One region of the Rhizobium sp. CCGE531 genome, then DNA from elsewhere that is predicted to be linked to it. Evidence: predicted binding sites of a transcription regulator. Region 1 holds the regulator's gene; each other region holds the start of a gene.

Region 1 (6,106 bases):
GTGAAGATCGTCAACCAGTTGACCGGCGACCTGGAATTCACCTCGCCGCAGACGCTTGTCGCCTTCGCGCTCGGCATTACGCTGTTCTTTCTGACGCTGTGCCTCAACGTCTATGCCCTCTACGTCGTCCGCCGCTACAGGGAGCAATACGAATGAGCGACGTCGTATCCTCCCCGGTGTCGAATATGCCGCGTGGGCTCACACCGGGCGCGCCAGCGCGACGTGATATCGGCATCAAGCGGCGCTATGCCGCCGAGCGCCGCTTCCGCACCTGTGGCGTCACGGCCGTTATCTTCGGCCTCGTCTTCCTTGTCATCCTGATCTCGACCGTAGTCCGCAACGGTTACACCGCCTTTGTTCAGACATCGATCACCCTGCCGATCGAATTCACGGAGAAGATGATCGATCCCACAGCCAAGCGGGCCACCGATCCGAAGGTCCTCGTTGCAGCCAATTATCCGGTTCTGGTGCGTGACGCGCTAGTGAAAGCCTTGGATATCGATCCCGCCAATCGCACGCTCGTTCGCGAGGCGACTGCGATGGTGTCGGATAGCGCCAGGATCGTGCTTCGCGACCGGGTGCTTGCGAAGCCTTCGATCATCGGCACGACGCAGAACGTCACCTTCCTTGCCAGCGCCAGTATCGATTCCGCCAACAAGGGGCAAATCGATCTGACCGTCGATGAGAAGGATCGCAAGGTATCCGACCGGCAGGTCGCCTGGATGAAGCAGCTCAGCGAAAGCGGCGCCCTGTACAAGGCGTTCAACAGCGGTCTCTTCCTGTCGGGCAATTCCAGCCGCCCGGAAGCCGCCGGCCTCGGCGTCGCGCTGATCGGCTCGCTCTATCTGATGCTGACCGTGCTCGTGCTCGCTCTTCCCGTCGGCGTCGCCACCTCGATCTATCTGGAGGAATTCGCGCCGAAGAACCGGCTGACCGACCTGATCGAGGTCAATATCAACAACCTCGCCGCCGTGCCTTCCATCGTCTACGGCCTGCTGGGCCTCTCGGTATTCATCAACATAATGGGGCTGCCGCGCTCGGCTTCGCTCGTCGGTGGGCTGGTGCTGAGCCTGATGACGCTGCCGATGATCATCATCGCCACGCGTTCGGCGCTGCGCGCCGTACCGCCGTCGATCCGCAGCGCCGCGCTCGGCCTCGGCGCATCGCGCATGCAAGTGGTCTTCCATCATGTCCTGCCGCTTGCCATGCCAGGCATCCTGACAGGCACCATCCTCGGGCTTGCCCATGCGCTCGGCGAAACGGCGCCGCTGCTCTTGATCGGCATGGTCGCCTTTGTCGCCAACTATCCGACATCGCCCCTCGATCCTTCGACGGCGCTGCCGGTGCAGATCTACATGTGGGCGAGCGAGGCCGAGCGTGCCTTCGTCGAAAGAACGTCCGGGGCCATCATCGTCCTGCTCTTCTTCCTCGTCGCGATGAACATCGGCGCCATCCTGCTGCGCCGCCGCTTCGAGCGGCGCTGGTAGGGAGGGCCGAGGAATGAACATGATGAGCGAAGCCGCAAGCGAAAAAGCACTGGCCAAGAAAATGACGACGATCCCCTACAAGATGATCGGCCAGGACGTTTCGGTCTTTTACGGGGATAAGCGCGCGCTCTTCGATGTCAATCTGAAGATCCGCGCCAATACGGTGACGGCGCTGATCGGCCCTTCCGGCTGCGGCAAGTCCACCTTCCTGCGCTGCCTCAACCGCATGAACGATACGATCGAGACCTGCCGCGTCACCGGCAAGATCACGCTCGACGATCAGGACGTCTACGACAACAACATCGATGTCGTGGAATTGCGCGCGCGTGTCGGCATGGTCTTCCAGAAGCCCAACCCGTTTCCCAAGTCGATCTACGAGAACGTCGCCTACGGGCCGCGCATCCATGGCCTGCATCGCTCCAAGGCCGATCTCGATCATATCGTCGAGACCAGCCTGCAGAAGGCGGGCCTGTGGGGCGAGGTCAAGGACAGGCTCCATGATGCCGGCACGAGCCTTTCGGGCGGTCAGCAGCAGCGCCTTTGCATCGCGCGCGCCGTTGCCGTCAGTCCGGAAGTCATCCTGATGGACGAGCCGTGTTCGGCGCTCGATCCGATCGCCACGGCAAAGGTCGAGGATCTTATCCATGAGCTGCGGGAAAACTTCACGATCGTCATCGTGACGCATTCCATGCAGCAGGCAGCCCGCGTCTCGCAGCGCACCGCAATGTTCCATCTCGGCCATCTGGTCGAGGAGAACGATACCGATAAAATGTTCACCAATCCCGACGATTTCCGCACGCAGGATTACATCATGGGCCGTTTTGGTTGATGATATCAAGCGCGCGGACCCTTTCACACAGTTCACCTTGAGGATAGAAAAATGGTCTCCACTCACATTCTCTCTGCCTATGACGAAGACCTGAAGTTCCTGACGCGCCGCATTGCGGAGATGGGCGGCCTGGCCGAGCAGATGGTCAGCGACAGCGTTCGCGCATTGGTCCAAAGCGATACCGGTCTTGCGCAGAAGGTCATCTCAGACGACGTCATCCTCGACCATGCCGAGCGTGAAGTCGGCGACAAGGCGATCGTCACCATCGCACGCCGGCAGCCGATGGCGGCAGACTTGCGCGAGATCATGGGCTCGATCCGCATCGCTTCCGACCTGGAGCGCGTCGGCGATCTCGGCAAGAACACCGCAAAGCGCGTCATCGCCGTGCAGGGCACCGGCGTTCCGCGCCGTCTCGCCCGCGGCATCGAGCACCTCTCCGAACTGGCGCTGAGCCAGCTCAAGGAAGTTCTGGACGTCTACGCCACCCGTTCGCCGGACAAGGCCGTATCGATCCGTGAGCGCGACGAGGAAATCGACGCCATGTACACCTCGCTCTTCCGCGAGATGCTGACCTACATGATGGAAGATCCGCGTAACATCACCACCTGCACGCATCTTCTGTTCTGCGCGAAGAACATCGAGCGCATCGGCGACCATGCCACCAACATCGCCGAGACGATCTATTACATGGCGACCGGCGCCCAGCCCGAAGGCGAGCGCCCGAAGGATGATACCGCCAACACCGTCGGCGCGGTGACGGAATAATCTGGAAGCGAAAAAGGAGACCAAAGGCGCATGGTTCCGAGAGTTGCTGTTGTAGAAGACGAGGAAGCGCTGAGCGTTCTGCTGCGCTACAATCTCGAGGCCGAAGGCTTCGAGGTCGACACCATCCTCAGAGGCGATGAGGCCGAGCTGCGTCTTCAGGAGCGCATCCCCGATCTCCTGATCCTCGACTGGATGCTCCCCGGCGTGTCCGGCATCGAGCTCTGCCGCCGGCTGCGTATGCGGCCGGAGACGGAGCGCCTGCCGATCATCATGCTGACGGCCCGCGGCGAGGAAAGCGAGCGCGTGCGCGGGCTTTCCACCGGCGCGGACGATTACGTTGTCAAGCCGTTCTCGACGCCGGAGCTGATGGCCCGCGTCAAGGCGATGCTGCGGCGTGCCCGTCCGGAGGTTCTCTCCACGGTGTTGCGTTGCGGCGATATCGAGCTGGACCGCGAAACCCATCGCGTCCACCGCAAGAGCCGCGAAGTGCGGTTGGGGCCGACGGAATTCCGCCTGCTGGAATTCCTGATGTCCTCGCCGAGCCGTGTCTTCTCGCGCTCGCAGCTGCTGGACGGCGTATGGGGGCACGATATCTATGTCGACGAACGCACTGTCGACGTCCATGTCGGACGCCTGCGCAAGGCGCTCAATTTCTCCAATATGCAGGATGTCATCCGCACCGTTCGCGGCGCGGGCTACTCCATGGAAGCCTGAGCGGCAGAGCCCGCTCAGGCATCAACATTACAGCGCCGCGCGCCTTTCAAGACGCGCTAAGGTCGCTGTAACACCTTAAAATTATGCAGTAGTGGCGGAAATAGAAAACGGGCCTCAAGGGCCCGTTTCTTTTATCTCCGCGATGGGGATCTCAGCCGCGTGGCTGGGCCGGCCGACGTCGTTCATGCACCGGCTGATAGGCCAGGCGCTGATGATAGCCGCAATAGGGCGACGCATCCGGGCTTTCGTTGCCGCAGAAGTGGAAATCGTCCTTCAGCGGGTCGCCCACCGGCCACTTGCAGGTGCGCTCGGTAAGCTCCGTCAGGCCAAGACGCCGGGAGATCGGAACGACGACGTTCGATGCCGGGCGATATTGGATTTCATTGACGGCATCGACCTCGATTTCTTCCTTGAGCATGGTTGCGCCCTGCTGGCGGGTAACCGTGCGGGTTGCAACGCGAGACGTGTAATTCGGGGCGCGGGGCGCAGCACTGCTGCGCTTTGGCGTGCGTGCAGCCGCCGCGGTGCCACCCGCCTTCGCTCGGCCGGGAAGGTTCAGGCGGTGCACCTTGCCGATGACGGCATTACGGCTCACGCCGCCAAGCTGCGCCGCGATCTGGCTGGCGCTCAATCCTTCGGACCATAGCTTCTTCAGCTTTTCGACGCGTTCGTCTGTCCAATTCATGCCCTGTCTCCGCTGTCGCGTTTCCGATGGCAGAATCCCTCACCATTGCCTCGCATGGGATCGAGGCGCGAAACGCTCTAAAATTGTGGTGACTAGTTCCGCCGCATGCAGTCTAGCAATTGGTTTTTAACCTAGTGTGAGGCTGACTCCGTGACAAGAGTCGCGGGAATCTTGAGGAATCGATTTCGAGGTTTTCCCCAACTTGCTGCCCCGGCGTGGCATTTCTGCAATAGGCAGTGCCGAACGCATCCCTTTTGGCCGTGGGCGCTTTCTCGCACCTGCTAAATCGCCAGTTTTGTTGACATCGCGGTGCAAAACATCAATAGTGCCCAGGCCGCCGCAAGGCGGCATTTTTGATTTTTTCGGACCCGTTTCATCGTATGGAAGCGATTGGTCCTTAGGGTTGTGATCGAGGAGATATGCCATGGCAGAGACCGCGCCGCTTTACGATACCTATCTGCGTGCTCCGCTGCGGTTCGAGCGAGGCGAGGGCGTCTGGCTGGTTACCGAAAACGGCGAGCGCTACCTCGATTTCGCAGCCGGCGTTGCGGTCAATTCGCTGGGTCATGCCCATCCTCATCTGGTCGCCGAATTGAAGGCGCAGGCCGACAAGGTCTGGCATCTGTCCAACCTCTATGAAGCACCCGGCCAGGAAAAGCTGTCGAAGCGGCTGACGGAAGTAACCTTCGCCGACAAGGTGTTCTTCACCAATTCGGGCGCCGAGGCGCTGGAATGCGCCATCAAGACGGCGCGGCGCTATCAATTCGCCAAGGGACATCCCGAAAAGTTCCACATCATCACCTTCGAAGGCGCCTTCCACGGCCGCACCATCGCGACGATCGCCGCCGGCGGCCAGGAGAAATACATCGAAGGCTTCGGCCCGAAGGCGCCGGGTTTCGATCAGGTGCCGTTCGGCGATCTCGATGCCGTTCGCGCCGCCATCACCGATGCGACGGCCGCGATCCTGATCGAGCCGGTGCAGGGCGAGGGCGGCATTCGTCCCGCGACCAACGAATTCCTGCGCGGCCTGCGCGAGATTTGCGACGAGCATGGCCTGCTGCTGGTTCTCGACGAGGTGCAGTGCGGCGTCGGTCGCACGGGCAAGCTCTTCGCCCATGAATGGGCCGGCATCAAGCCGGATATCATGGCGGTTGCCAAGGGCATCGGCGGCGGTTTCCCGCTGGGCGCCTGCCTTGCGACGGCGGAGGCCGCCTCGGGCATGAAGGCAGGCACGCACGGCTCGACCTATGGCGGCAATCCGCTTGCCATGGCAGTCGGCAATGCTGTGCTGGACATCGTGCTCGCTGATGGCTTCCTGCAGCATGTGCGCGATATCGCTCTGGTGTTCCGCCAGGGCCTCGCCTCGCTGAAGGACCGTTTTCCCGACATCATCGAGGATGTTCGCGGCGAAGGCCTGATGCTCGGCATCAAGGCGGCAATACCGCAGGCGGATCTGCTGCAGGCGATCCGTGCCGAGCACCTGCTGGGCGTGCCGGCGGGCGATAACGTCATCCGCCTCCTGCCGCCGCTGGTCGTAACCGCTGACGAAGCGCGCGAAGGTCTGGCACGTCTCGATCGTGCCGCCGAACGCGCGCGCTCTGCCCGCATCAAGAAATCGGCTTGAAC
Region 2 (6,106 bases), on a different replicon from region 1:
AACTGTTGCTGCCTTTCGGCGCGTCGGATTGCCCGAAGCCCGGCAGATCCGGCGCGATGATATGGTAGCGATCGGCCAGGAGCGGGATGAGATCGCGATACATATGGCTGGAGCTGGGGAAGCCATGCAGCAGCAGGAGCTTGGGCGCACCGGACAAACCTGCCTCGCGATAGAAGACTTTGACACCTTCGACATTGACGGTGCGATAGTTGATATCAGCCATGATAAGGTCCTTTCATAACCTTCCTAGTTGAATTTCTGGAGTTACAGATTAAGAATTCAAATCGTGGCGACGGCATCCCTGATGACATCGATGACGGCGGCCGGCGCCGTAACCATCGGCATGTGATCGGCCGGGATGGAGCATTGCTCCGCCTTCATGCGTGCCGCCATGAAGCGCTGGTTGTCGACCCGGATCATCCGGTCTTCCTCGGCGATCAGGAACCACGCCGGACGGTCCTTCCAGAGCGGACGGACGACGGGAACGGTGATACATGCCGGCGAGATCGGTCGCTGCGAGGCAGCCAGAACAGCCAGTTCATCGGCCTTCGCGTTCTGGGCAAAGGCCGTGGCGAACGCATCCTGAGGAAGGTAGATCAGCCCGTGGCTGTCTGGCGCCAGCTTCGGCGCCTGCGGATGCGGCTCGCCGCGATAGAAGACATTGGCGACCGTCTCGCCTTCATCCGGGGCAAGCGCTGCGACATAGACCAACGCTTTGACTTTTTCGCTGCGAACAGCGGCAATCACGGCACCGGCATAGGCATGACCGACCAGAACGACCGGCCCTCTCGTCCGTTCCAAAGCACGTTCGAGGGCCGCGACATCATCGGCAAATGACGTCAAAGGCAGCGGCGCGGCGGTTACCGAAAAGCCGGAGGTCGTCAATGGCACGATCACCTTTGCCCAGCCCGATCCATCCGCCCAAGCGCCATGGACAAGAACAACATCTGCATTTTGCGACGACATCAGCTTTCTTCCTGTGACTCGAGATAAGTAACCGTTCAAATTGCCATAATAGGGTTACTACTGGCGATCATAACTTGTCAAGCGACTTTTGACGGGTTATATCCGAGGCAGATTTTCGAGAAGCGCTCGACATCCCGTCGGCCCAAACTAGGAGTTGAGATGGACAACCACTCCCCCGCCATTTTTGTCGGCGATACGCTGGGGCTGGATTTCCTGAATTCGGTGGCGACGCCGTTCGATGTGCCAATTGACTGGCTCGAGGATGGTGAAGGTTTTCTTCGCTGGCTGGAACAGGCTGGGCTGGTAGCGCCAGAGACGCTCGCAGCCATGCGCAAACAGGCGCTGCCTAGCGAACTCGACAAGGTTGCCGATCAGGCGCGAGCCTTGCGCGAGTGGTTCAGAGCTTTCGTACACACGCACAAGGGCAGGCCGCTGGGCTCGAGCATGCTGGGAGAGTTGGAACCTCTGAATCGCCTGCTGGAACGCGACGAGGGCTTTGGGCGTATCGTGGCGAAAGAGGCGGGTGCCGGCCTCGACTTTCAACCGGCGCGAAAATGGCGCTCGCCGGATGCGCTTCTGCTACCGATCGGCGAGGCGCTTGCCCGCTTTGTCTGCACGGAAGATTTCTCAAACGTGAAGGCCTGTGAAGGCCACGCATGCACGCTGATGTTCGTCGACCACACGCGCGGCCACCGCAGACGCTGGTGCAGCATGGCCATGTGCGGCAACCGTGCCAAGCAGGCTGCCCATCGGCATCGCCTCAAGCAAAGCTAATATCGGGCGACCGCGCCGGCCCTTTCAAAAGCCGGCGCGGTCGCCCGCACTATCTATTCGCTCGAAACCTCGGCTCAGACCGGATCTTCCCGGTGCAAATCATGGATGGCGACGGCATCGTCGGTGAAGGGCGGCAGCAGCCATTCGCTATGGCGCAGCGTGCGCTTGGTATCCTCCAGTCCCATATCCCAATGCTCGCGCATCGAGGTGCCAGAGAACTCATAGTCCTTGGCGTGGCCTTCGTAGTTCTTGTGCTGGTAGATCAGATGCACGATGTTGACGACGCCGGCATCGGAATAATCGGCAATCAGCTCTTCCTCCTCCCGGGTCAACTGATCCTTCGGAACGCGCTTCAATGCACCCAGGAGCTTCATCTTCAGCCCGTGAATGCGCTTGAAATTGTCGGTGTTCTGCCGCGTGCGGCTGGAATACATGATGTCCTTGTGACGCGACAGCACGTCCGGCATGCTACGCGGAAGCACGCCGCGGGCGCTGAACAGATCCACCTGGAACACGAGCGAGCTCCGGTCTTCCTCCTGATCGAGCAGATATTGCAGCGGCGTGTTGGAGACGATGCCGCCGTCCCAATAATACTCGCCTTCGATGCGGACCGACGGCAAGGCGGGCGGCAGGGCGCCGCTCGCCATGATGTGCTCGGGGCCGATGCGAAGATTGTCGGTATCGAAATAAACGAAATTGCCGGTGCGGACATTCACCGCGCCGACGCTGAAGCGCTTCTTGCCATCGTTCAGCAGGTCGAAATCGATCAGCATCTCCAACGTCTTCTTCAGCTCCGCTGAATCGTAGAAGCTGGTCGCACCTTCGGCTCCCGGCAATTCCAGCCAGGGATTGGGGAAGCGCGGCTTGAAAAAGCCGGGCTGACCCATGGTCATCGTCATCCACGAGCTGGTGCGATTGCGGATATCGCGGAAGAAATCGCCTTCCGGCGTATAGGCCCAGATCTTGCGGCCGGAGATGATCTGCCAGAACTGTTCGAGGCGCTGCAGGCGCCGGCTCGGCTCATTGCCGGCGATGATCGCCGCGTTGACCGCGCCGATCGAGACACCCGAAAGCCAGGTGGGCTCGCATCCTGCTTCGGCAAGCGCCTGATAAACGCCGGCCTGATAGGCGCCGAGCGCGCCGCCGCCCTGGAAGACCAGGGCAACGCGATCATATTGCGCGGCGATTTCCGGGATGGTCGGCGCTGCCGCCTTGGTGTTTCGTTCGAGCACGGTCCGTCTCCACTATGGTCTAACAATAAGGCTTTCGATTACCTGCGCTCGGCGAGATAGTCGTGAACGACCTCGCCCAGCCCGAGCGTCAGATCGGCGGTGAAATGAACGGCCGAAACCACTTCGAGAACCGGCAGCCGCGCGACATCGGCCATGACATGCGGCCTGAGATCGAGGGCGGCGGGCGAAGTCCAGGCTTCCTTAATGGTAATATCGGTCAGATAATAGCGCACGAGCTCGCAAATGCGTGGACTGGCGTCGACATGCGGCACGATCTTGATCAGGAAGTTGGGCTCGGACAGAGCGGCCAGAAGCGGTCCCTGATCGACCGGCTTATGCTTGTAACCCATCGTTCCGGTGGCGCAGAGGACGCTGCCGTAATGCAGCGTGCCGACGATGACCTCGCCTTCGTTGACGATCTTCGGATTGGCCAGCTTCTTGGGAAAGCCCCAGATCTCGCGGCCGCCGGTGATCGGCGCATCGTCGTCCAGATACATGGAGTGGACATAACCGCCCCGTTGCCCGCGATATCGCACGGGAATGACCTGTCCCGTCTCGGTATAGTCGCCGAAACCGGTGGAGTCGGGCATGCGGATGAACTCGTATTTCACCAGCGGCTCGTCGATCTCGAGCGGCTCCGGCACGACAGCCTCAAGCGCTTCGCGCGTGGTGCGGTAGGTGATGATGATATATTCGCGATTGAAGAACCGGTAGGGTCCTGGGGGATAGGAAGGATTGGTCAGCGGCATCGCATAGGCATGCTTGAGAATGTCTTCGACCTTCATCGTATTTTCCGTCGTTGGAGGAAATCGCCGGGCACCGGAGCGGAAACTTGCACGGTTGCATGACAGTGAAGTGTCAGCTGCCAAATGGTTGCGCGGGAGCGAACCTGCCACTGTTATCAAAGCGACATATCCGGCTGGCAGTGTGCGCTTATCTTGAGCATTTCCCTTTACCCAACCATGTCATCGCGATTGCGGGAGTAGCCTTATGGGTTCGTTGATTTCGAAGAATGCGCTGGTCACCGGTTCGACGAGCGGTATCGGCCTTGCGATCGCGCGCGCCTTTGCCGCCGAAGGCGCGAATGTGACGATCAACGGCCTCGGCGATGCCGATGCGATCGAAAAGGAACGGGCTGCCATCGAAGCCGATTTCGGCGTGAAGTGCCGCTACTCCGGCGCCAATATGATGAATGGCGAAGAGGTCACCGCCATGGTGCGTGAAGCCGAGGAAGCCTTCGGCAGCCTCGATGTCCTCGTCAACAATGCCGGCATCCAGTTCGTGGCCCCGATCGAGGAATTTCCCGACGACAAGTGGGAAGCGATCATCCGCATCAACCTCCTTGCCGCCTTCTACGCCATCAAGGCCGCCATCCCCGGCATGAAGGCCCGCAAATGGGGCCGCATCATCAACACCTCCTCGGCGCATGCGCTGGTCGCCTCGCCCTTCAAGTCGGCCTATGTCTCGGCCAAGCACGGCATTACCGGCCTCACCAAGACCATCGCGCTCGAAGCCGCTCAGAACGGCGTCACCGTCAACTCCATCGCGCCCGGCTATGTCTGGACACCGCTCGTCGAGAAGCAGATCCCCGAGACGATGAAGGCGCGCAACATGACGGAAGAGCAGGTCAAGCACGATGTGCTGCTCGCTGCCCAGCCGACAAAGGAATTCGTGACCGTCGACGAGGTCGCGGCCATCGCGGTCTTCCTGTGCAGCGACGCTGCCAAGCAGATTACCGGCACGACGCTTTCCGTCGACGGCGGCTGGACTGCCGAATAATAGCAAGATCATAGCCGGCACATGTTCGAAGAACGGGCCGGCTTCCTGCAGCCGAAGGCTGCTGCAGTCACATGAAAACAGAGCAGGAGGCGCATAATGACCGATGAAACACAGGATCCGCTCAGCCGCATCAAGGATGAGATCGTCGATAGCTTTGACGAAGAGCTGGAGATGCAGCTCGAAGAGGACCGGATGGACGAATTGGTCGCAGAGGGCCTTATCGGCGAAGGCGAAACGGCGCTCGACCGCCGCGTCTATTTCCGCGAACTCTTCCGCCTTCAGCACGAGCTGGTGCGCCTGCAGGACTGGGTGCAGTACAAGAAGCTCAAGGTCGTCGTACTGTTCGAGGGCCGCGATTCCGCCGGCAAGGGCGGCGCCATCAAGCGCGTCACGCAGCGCCTCAATCCGCGCGTCTGCCGCGTCGTCGCATTGCCGGCTCCGACCGAGCGCGAGCAGCATCAGTGGTATTTCCAGCGCTACACCGCCCACCTGCCGACAGCAGGCGAAATGGTGCTGTTCGACCGCAGCTGGTACAATCGCGCCGGCGTCGAGCGCGTCATGGGCTTCTGCTCGCCCGACGAGCTGGAAGAATTCTTCCGTTCCGTGCCGGATTTCGAGCGCATGCTGGTTCGCTCCGGCATCATTCTCCTGAAATACTGGTTCTCGATCACCGACGAGGAGCAGGAATTCCGGTTCAACATGCGCATCCAGGATCCGCTGAAGCAGTGGAAGCTTTCGCCGATGGATCTACAGAGCCGCGTGCACTGGGAAGAATACACCAAGGCAAAGGAAGAAATGCTTGATCGCACGCATATTCCGGAAGCGCCGTGGTGGGTCGTCCAGGCCGTCGACAAGAAGAGGGCGCGTCTCAACTGTATCGCGCATCTCCTGAAACAGATTCCCTACGAAAACGTGCCGAAGCCGGAAATCGTCCTGCCCGAGCGCCTGCGGAATATAGATTATCATCGCACACCGGTTCCGCCGGAAATGTACGTGCCCGAAGTCTACTGACTGGGAACGATGAGGGGTCCGTCTCCGGCAGGCCCCTCAACTCCTAACTCCGCCACCGGCAAGCAAGGCCGGCTCAAGGTCGGACCGGGCGGTAGGCCCATTCGGATATGGCGCCCAAGCCCAGCCGCCGCAGGAGCTCATAGGCAACTCTTCGGTTGATGGGATTGTGCAGCCTGAGGACTTTCGAGCCGAGAAAATCCATCTCGGCATGCTCGAAAGGCATGAGATGCCGCGCCGCGCTAAGTGCGGCTCGATAGACTTCATGAAAATCCCGCCGGCAGACATAGGTCTTGTACTTCGTCATGCAAAAGGCAGCAAAGGTATCGCTGTTCCTGCGTAGAAAA
Region 3 (6,106 bases), 1.3 Mb from region 1:
CGAAGTCGAGATGACCGGCTGCAACAACCGCGCCGAACTCGCCTTCATCGAGCGTCTCTGGCAGGAGCGGCGCCGGCATGAGCTGATGCTGTCCGGTGTCACCATGATCGCGCCAGAGACCGTGTTTTTGGCCTATGATACCGTCATCGGCCAGGACGCGTTGATCGAGCCGAACGTCGTGTTCGGCCCGGGAGCGGTCATCGAAGGCGGCGCGGTCGTCCATGCCTTCTCGCATATCGAAGGAGCGCATGTCAGCGCGGGTGCTACCGTCGGGCCGTTTGCAAGGTTGCGCCCCGGCGCAGACCTCGCTCACGGCGCAAAGGTCGGCAATTTCTGCGAGGTCAAGAACGGCAAGATCGGCGAGGGCGCCAAGGTCAATCATCTGACCTATATCGGTGACGCGACGATCGGCGCCGGCAGTAATATCGGTGCGGGCACGATCACCTGCAATTATGACGGGGTCAACAAGTACGAGACCCATATCGGCGCCAACGCCTTCGTCGGCTCCAATTCTTCGCTGGTGGCGCCCATCCGCATCGGCGATGGTGCTTACATCGCCTCCGGCAGCGTCATCACCAACGACGTTCCCGCCGATGCGCTGGCCTTCGGGCGCGCGCGCCAGGAGGTGAAGCCGGAACGCGCCAAGGTCGTTCGCGAACGAGCCCTTGCTATCAAGGCAGCCAAGAAGGGCGGCCATTAAACCCTTGGGCGACCCCCGTAACGGTCCGAAATCGAAAGTGACCGTTACGGCAATTGAGAAAATTGCAGGAATGATTAGGACTTGCCCTCATATCTGAGGCCAGACGGAGAGTTGTATGTGCGGCATTGTTGGGATCGTCGGAACGAAGCCCGTGGCGGAGCGCTTGGTGGATGCATTGCGGCGCCTCGAATACCGCGGCTATGATTCGGCGGGTGTCGCCACCATCCATGACGGCGTGATGGATCGCCGCCGCGCGGAAGGAAAGCTTTTCAACCTGGAGAAGCGGCTGGAGACGGAACCTCTGCCCGGCACGACGGGCATTGCCCACACTCGCTGGGCAACGCACGGCGTTCCGAACGAGACCAATGCCCACCCGCATTTCGTCGAGGGTGTTGCCGTCGTCCATAACGGCATCATCGAAAACTTCTCCGAATTGCGCGAGGAACTGAAGGCCGAAGGCAAGGTATTTGCTTCGCAGACGGATACGGAAGTCGTTGCGCATCTGCTTGCAAACCATATTCGCGAAGGTCTCGAGCCCCGCGCCGCAATGCTGAAGATGCTGAACCGCGTGACCGGCGCCTATGCATTGGCCGTGATGTTTGAGAATGATCCTGACACGCTGATGGCGGCGCGTTCCGGCCCGCCGCTTGCCGTGGGTTACGGCAAGGGCGAAATGTTCCTCGGTTCGGATGCCATCGCCCTTGCGCCCTTCACCAACGAGATCACCTATCTCGTCGACGGCGACTGCGCGATCGTCACCCATGCCGGCGCGACCATTCTCGATTTCAACGGCAATGAAGTGACCAGGCCACGGCAGATTTCGCAGGCAACCGCCTATGTCGTCGACAAGGGCAATCATCGCCACTTCATGGAGAAGGAAATCTACGAGCAGCCGGAGGTCATCTCGCACGCGCTCAGCCAATATGTCGATTTCGCCAGCCATCGGGTACACCCAAGCGCATCGGCGATCGATTTCGAGAATGTCTCGGGCCTTGCGATATCAGCTTGCGGCACGGCTTATCTTGCCGGCTTGATCGGAAAATACTGGTTCGAGCGCTACGCGCGCCTCCCGGTCGAAATCGACGTCGCCTCCGAGTTCCGCTACCGCGAGATGCCCCTGTTGCCTTCGCAGGCGGCGCTGTTCATTTCCCAGTCCGGCGAGACGGCCGATACGCTGGCCTCGCTGCGCTACTGCCGGGATCATGGTCTCAAAATCGGTGCGGTCGTCAACGTCAAGGAATCGACCATCGCGCGCGAAGCCGATGCCGTGTTTCCGATCATGGCCGGTCCAGAGATCGGCGTTGCCTCGACGAAGGCCTTCACTTGCCAGCTTGCCGTTCTCGCTTCGCTGGCGATCGGAGCGGGCGTCGCCCGTGGTACCGTCAGCGCCAAGGATGAGGAAGAGATGGTGCGCCATCTCGTCGAGATGCCACGCATCATGGCCAACGTCCTGAATGTCATCCAGCCGCAGATGGAAAGCCTGGCGCGCGAGATCTCGAAGTTCAAGGATGTACTCTATCTCGGTCGCGGCACCAGCTTCCCGCTCGCCATGGAAGGCGCGCTGAAGCTGAAGGAAATCTCCTACATCCACGCCGAGGGTTATGCGGCCGGCGAGCTGAAACACGGCCCGATCGCCCTGATCGACGAGAACATGCCGGTCATCGTCATCGCCCCGCATGACCGCTTCTTCGACAAGACCGTTTCCAACATGCAGGAAGTGGCGGCGCGTGGCGGCCGAATCATCTTCATCACGGATGAAGCGGGAGCAGCCGCCTCGACATTGCCGACGATGGCGACGATTACCTTGCCGGTCGTCGACGAGATCATCGCGCCGATCATCTTCTCGCTGCCGATTCAGCTGCTTGCCTATCATACAGCTGTCTTCATGGGTACGGACGTCGATCAGCCGCGCAATCTCGCCAAATCGGTGACGGTGGAATAGGCTTCTCCGCAGGCCTCCTTTCGCAGTCACGTCGTCGTGAGCAGGGCGCCTGTTCGGCATGGCGGCGTGACTGGCTGGTTGAATGCCGCCCCAATTTCTGGCAGTCTTTCCGAAGGCGACGGTGGGGAGGATTTACCGGTCAGCGGTAGGCGACCGAACGGAGTTTTCGAGCGGCGAATGACTGAAAAGCTCATCAAAATGTCCCTGACCACGCGGATCAGAAACAATTTCCTGGCCGGTTTGATTATCTGCGCTCCGATTGCCATCACGCTCTGGCTGACCTGGTCCGTCGTGCATTGGGCCGATAGCTGGGTCCGCCCCTATATTCCCGCGCGCTACGACCCTGAGAGCTATCTCAATTTTGCCGTTCCCGGCACCGGCCTGCTGATCGCGATGATCTTCATCACGATCGTCGGTTTTCTCGCCAAGAACCTGATCGGCCAGAGCATCGTCCGCCTCGGCGAGTCGATCGTCAATCGCGTTCCGCTGGTGCGGACCATCTACAAGAGCGTCAAGCAGATCTTCGAGACCGTCCTGAAGGAGCAGGGCACGTCGTTCAAGAAGGTGGGTCTCATCGAATATCCGAGCCCCGGCCTCTGGTCCATGGTGTTCGTATCGACGGATGCCAAGGGCGAGATCGCCTCGAAATTCAACGCCATGGGCCAGGACATGGTCGCGGTCTTCCTGCCGCCGACACCCGTGCCCACGGCCGGCTTTCTAGTCTTCGTTCCGCGCGAAAAGATCACGATGCTCGACATGAGTCCTGAGGATGGCGCCAAGCTTCTGATTTCCGGTGGCCTGGTTTCGCCCGAATACAAGGAAGAGCTGGTCGCGGCGAAGGGACCGCCCAGGCCTGTTCCGATAAAGTCCCTGACTTAAAGCGCATCGCGGCTCCAAGATTCGCTCCAAGCGCTTTAGGCTCTTGATTTTGCGCATGTCGTTATCGCAAAACCGCTGCATATTGTCGCGCGACATGCTTTAGAAACACACCCGTTCCTGTCACTCTGGTCGCCTGACTTCGCGTATCGCGCGAACTGTCATGTCCCTATCATATTGACGCCTTAGATCGTCGTTGGGGACAGGCAATCGAATGTATCTCATCATCGAATGTCCGGAGCGTCGGCGCCGGGCTGTTGTTCTTCGATGCGGTTCGAAAGCGGACCGGAGATGGATGCCATTGTCTCCATACGGATTTTCATCGGAGGATATTGTCTTGAGATATATGCGTTCGAAGAGCTTGCCGCTGCTGTCGGCCGTGCTTGCCACATTTGTTTTCTCCGCGCCGGTCGCGGCGCTCGCGGATAGCTCCGTCGCGGTCCAAGGCGTGACGATCGTCAACAAGGGACGCGTCGCGGTCGGCCGCATCCCGGCCAACCTGCGTGACAAGTTCGGCGAGACCTTCGGTTCCGGTTCGGGCATGTCGATCGATGCCAAGAGCTGGGTTCGCAATGCCGACGGTACCTACAAGGGTTCGCTGTGGCTGCTGCCGGACCGCGGCTACAATGCCGTCGGTACGACCGACTATCGTCCGCGCCTGAACACTATCGACGTCACTCTGAGCCCGGTCGCGCCCGGTGCGACGCCGCGGGCCGGCAAGGAGCAGGCAGGCGTCGATGCCAAGCTTGCCGACACCCTGCTTCTGAAGGACGACAAGGGCGCCGACACGACCGGCCTCGACCCGGCCAATGGCAGTCGCCATCCGGAAGGTAGCATGCCGCTGTTGCCCCAGGCGCCGAACGGCAAGGTCTCGCTCGACACCGAAGCCATCGCGCGTCTGCCTGATGGCACGATGTTCATCAGCGACGAGTACGGTCCTTACATCTACCGCTTCGCCGCCGATGGCCGCATGATGTCCGCCACTCCTCCGCCGGCTGCGCTGCTGCCGATGCGCAACGGCGCCGTCAACTTCGCCTCCAACAACCCCGGTCCCGGCGAATCCGCTCCGGATCCGAAGGATCCGACCAGCGGCCGCCAGAACAACCAGGGCCTGGAAGGGATGTCGCTGACGCCGGACGGCAAGTTCCTGATTGCCGTGCTGCAGTCCGCGACTCGCCAGGATGGCGGCGATTCCAGCTCCACACGACAGAACACCCGCGCGCTGGTCTATGATGCCGCCGATCCGGCAAATCTGAAGCTGGTTCACGAATATGTCGTGCCGCTGCCGGTCTTCACCGATGCCAAGGGCAAGACGGCGGTCGCCGCCCAGAGCGAAATCGTTGCACTCTCGCCGCAGACATTCCTGATGCTGGCGCGTGACAGCAACAACGGTTATGGCGTGAAAGGCGATAAGTCGCTCTTCCGCAGCATCGTCGCTGTCGATGTCTCCACCGCCACCGATATTGCCGGCAAGTTCGATGCCGACAAGCCGGTCGCGCCCAAGGGCGTTCTCGAAGCCTCGGTGAAGCCGGCTGCAGTCAGCCAGTTCATCGACATCAACGACAGCGCCGATCTCGCCCGCTTCGGCCTTCACAACGGCGCGCCGAGCGACCGCAACAACCTCTCGGAAAAGTGGGAGGCGATGTCGCTCTTGAGCGTCATGGATCCGAAGCAGCCGGATGATTACTTCCTGTTCGTCGCCAACGACAACGACTTCCTGACCCAGGACGGCTATCAGGTCGGCGCAGCCTACAAGGGTGACGGCGGAGGCGATGTCGACACCATGTTCCAGGTGTTCCAGGTCACCATTCCCGGCCTTTCTGCCAAGTAATGCTCTTAAACAGGGACGGACGCGGTAAACGCGTCCGTCCGCTCATCCCGCCCGCAGGAACCGGATCGCCTCGTCACGGCGGAAGAGATAGAGCAGGGTGCGAACCGCCATGCCACGCTCGCCCGTCAGCTCCGGGTCGCGCTCGATGAGATAGGCGGCATCTTTCCGGGCGATTTCCAGAAGATCGGCATGGGCCTCAAGGCTGGCAATGCGGAAGCCGGGCGTGCCGGACTGGCGCGTACCGAGCAACTCGCCTTCGCCACGCAGCTTCAGATCTTCCTCGGCAATCCGGAAGCCGTCTTCGGTATCGCGCATGATCGACAGCCGGGCATGGCCGGTTTCCCCGAGCGGCCCCTTGTAGAGCAGGATACAGGTCGAGGCCTCGTCGCCGCGTCCGACCCGCCCGCGCAGCTGATGCAGCTGCGCCAGGCCGAAACGCTCCGCATGTTCGATGACCATGATCGTCGCATCGGGCACGTCGACACCCACTTCGACGACCGTCGTTGCCACAAGCAGGCGGATCTCGCCATTCTTGAAGGCCATCATGACGGCATCTTTTTCCGGGCCGCTCATCCGGCCATGGATGAGGCCGACGCCCGGGCCGAGCGCCTTGGTCAAGGTGTCATGGCGCTCCTCGACCGACATTAAATCGGATTCTTCGGATTCCTCCACAAGTGGGCATATCCAATAGGCTTTTTTGCCTTCCGTTAGCGCGCTTTTCAATCGCGCGACAATATCGCCGGTTCGCTCGTTCGGG

What was found. The regulator PhoB, encoded in region 1, activates phosphate uptake and scavenging genes when phosphate is short. The targets are predictions, from matches to a motif close to TGTCATNNANCTGTCAT.
Region 2: a site for PhoB is predicted at 3,817-3,833, ahead of CCGE531_RS26035 (acetoacetate decarboxylase). Genes of this name have one in related genera too.
Region 3: a site for PhoB is predicted at 3,678-3,694, ahead of CCGE531_RS09690 (esterase-like activity of phytase family protein). Genes of this name have one in related genera too.

Annotation. Positions count from the first base shown of each region.
Region 1 is NZ_CP032684.1:661,457-667,562, forward strand. It holds gene pstC (phosphate ABC transporter permease subunit PstC) at 1-156, shown strand, start outside; gene pstA (phosphate ABC transporter permease PstA) at 153-1,487, shown strand; gene pstB (phosphate ABC transporter ATP-binding protein PstB) at 1,501-2,316, shown strand; gene phoU (phosphate signaling complex protein PhoU) at 2,368-3,081, shown strand; gene phoB (phosphate regulon transcriptional regulator PhoB) at 3,112-3,795, shown strand; gene CCGE531_RS03320 (GcrA family cell cycle regulator) at 3,947-4,480, opposite strand; gene CCGE531_RS03330 (aspartate aminotransferase family protein) at 4,905-6,104, shown strand.
Region 2 is NZ_CP032685.1:1,408,075-1,414,180, forward strand. It holds gene CCGE531_RS26015 (alpha/beta hydrolase) at 1-223, opposite strand, end outside; gene CCGE531_RS26020 (alpha/beta hydrolase) at 280-966, opposite strand; gene CCGE531_RS26025 (ABATE domain-containing protein) at 1,126-1,740, shown strand; gene CCGE531_RS26030 (patatin-like phospholipase family protein) at 1,815-2,972, opposite strand; gene CCGE531_RS26035 (acetoacetate decarboxylase) at 3,011-3,757, opposite strand; gene CCGE531_RS26040 (3-hydroxybutyrate dehydrogenase) at 3,963-4,751, shown strand; gene ppk2 (polyphosphate kinase 2) at 4,848-5,762, shown strand; gene CCGE531_RS26050 (class I SAM-dependent methyltransferase) at 5,836-6,106, opposite strand, start outside.
Region 3 is NZ_CP032684.1:1,987,667-1,993,772, forward strand. It holds gene glmU (bifunctional UDP-N-acetylglucosamine diphosphorylase/glucosamine-1-phosphate N-acetyltransferase GlmU) at 1-700, shown strand, start outside; gene glmS (glutamine--fructose-6-phosphate transaminase (isomerizing)) at 816-2,642, shown strand; gene CCGE531_RS09685 (DUF502 domain-containing protein) at 2,820-3,521, shown strand; gene CCGE531_RS09690 (esterase-like activity of phytase family protein) at 3,856-5,349, shown strand; gene recG (ATP-dependent DNA helicase RecG) at 5,392-6,106, opposite strand, start outside.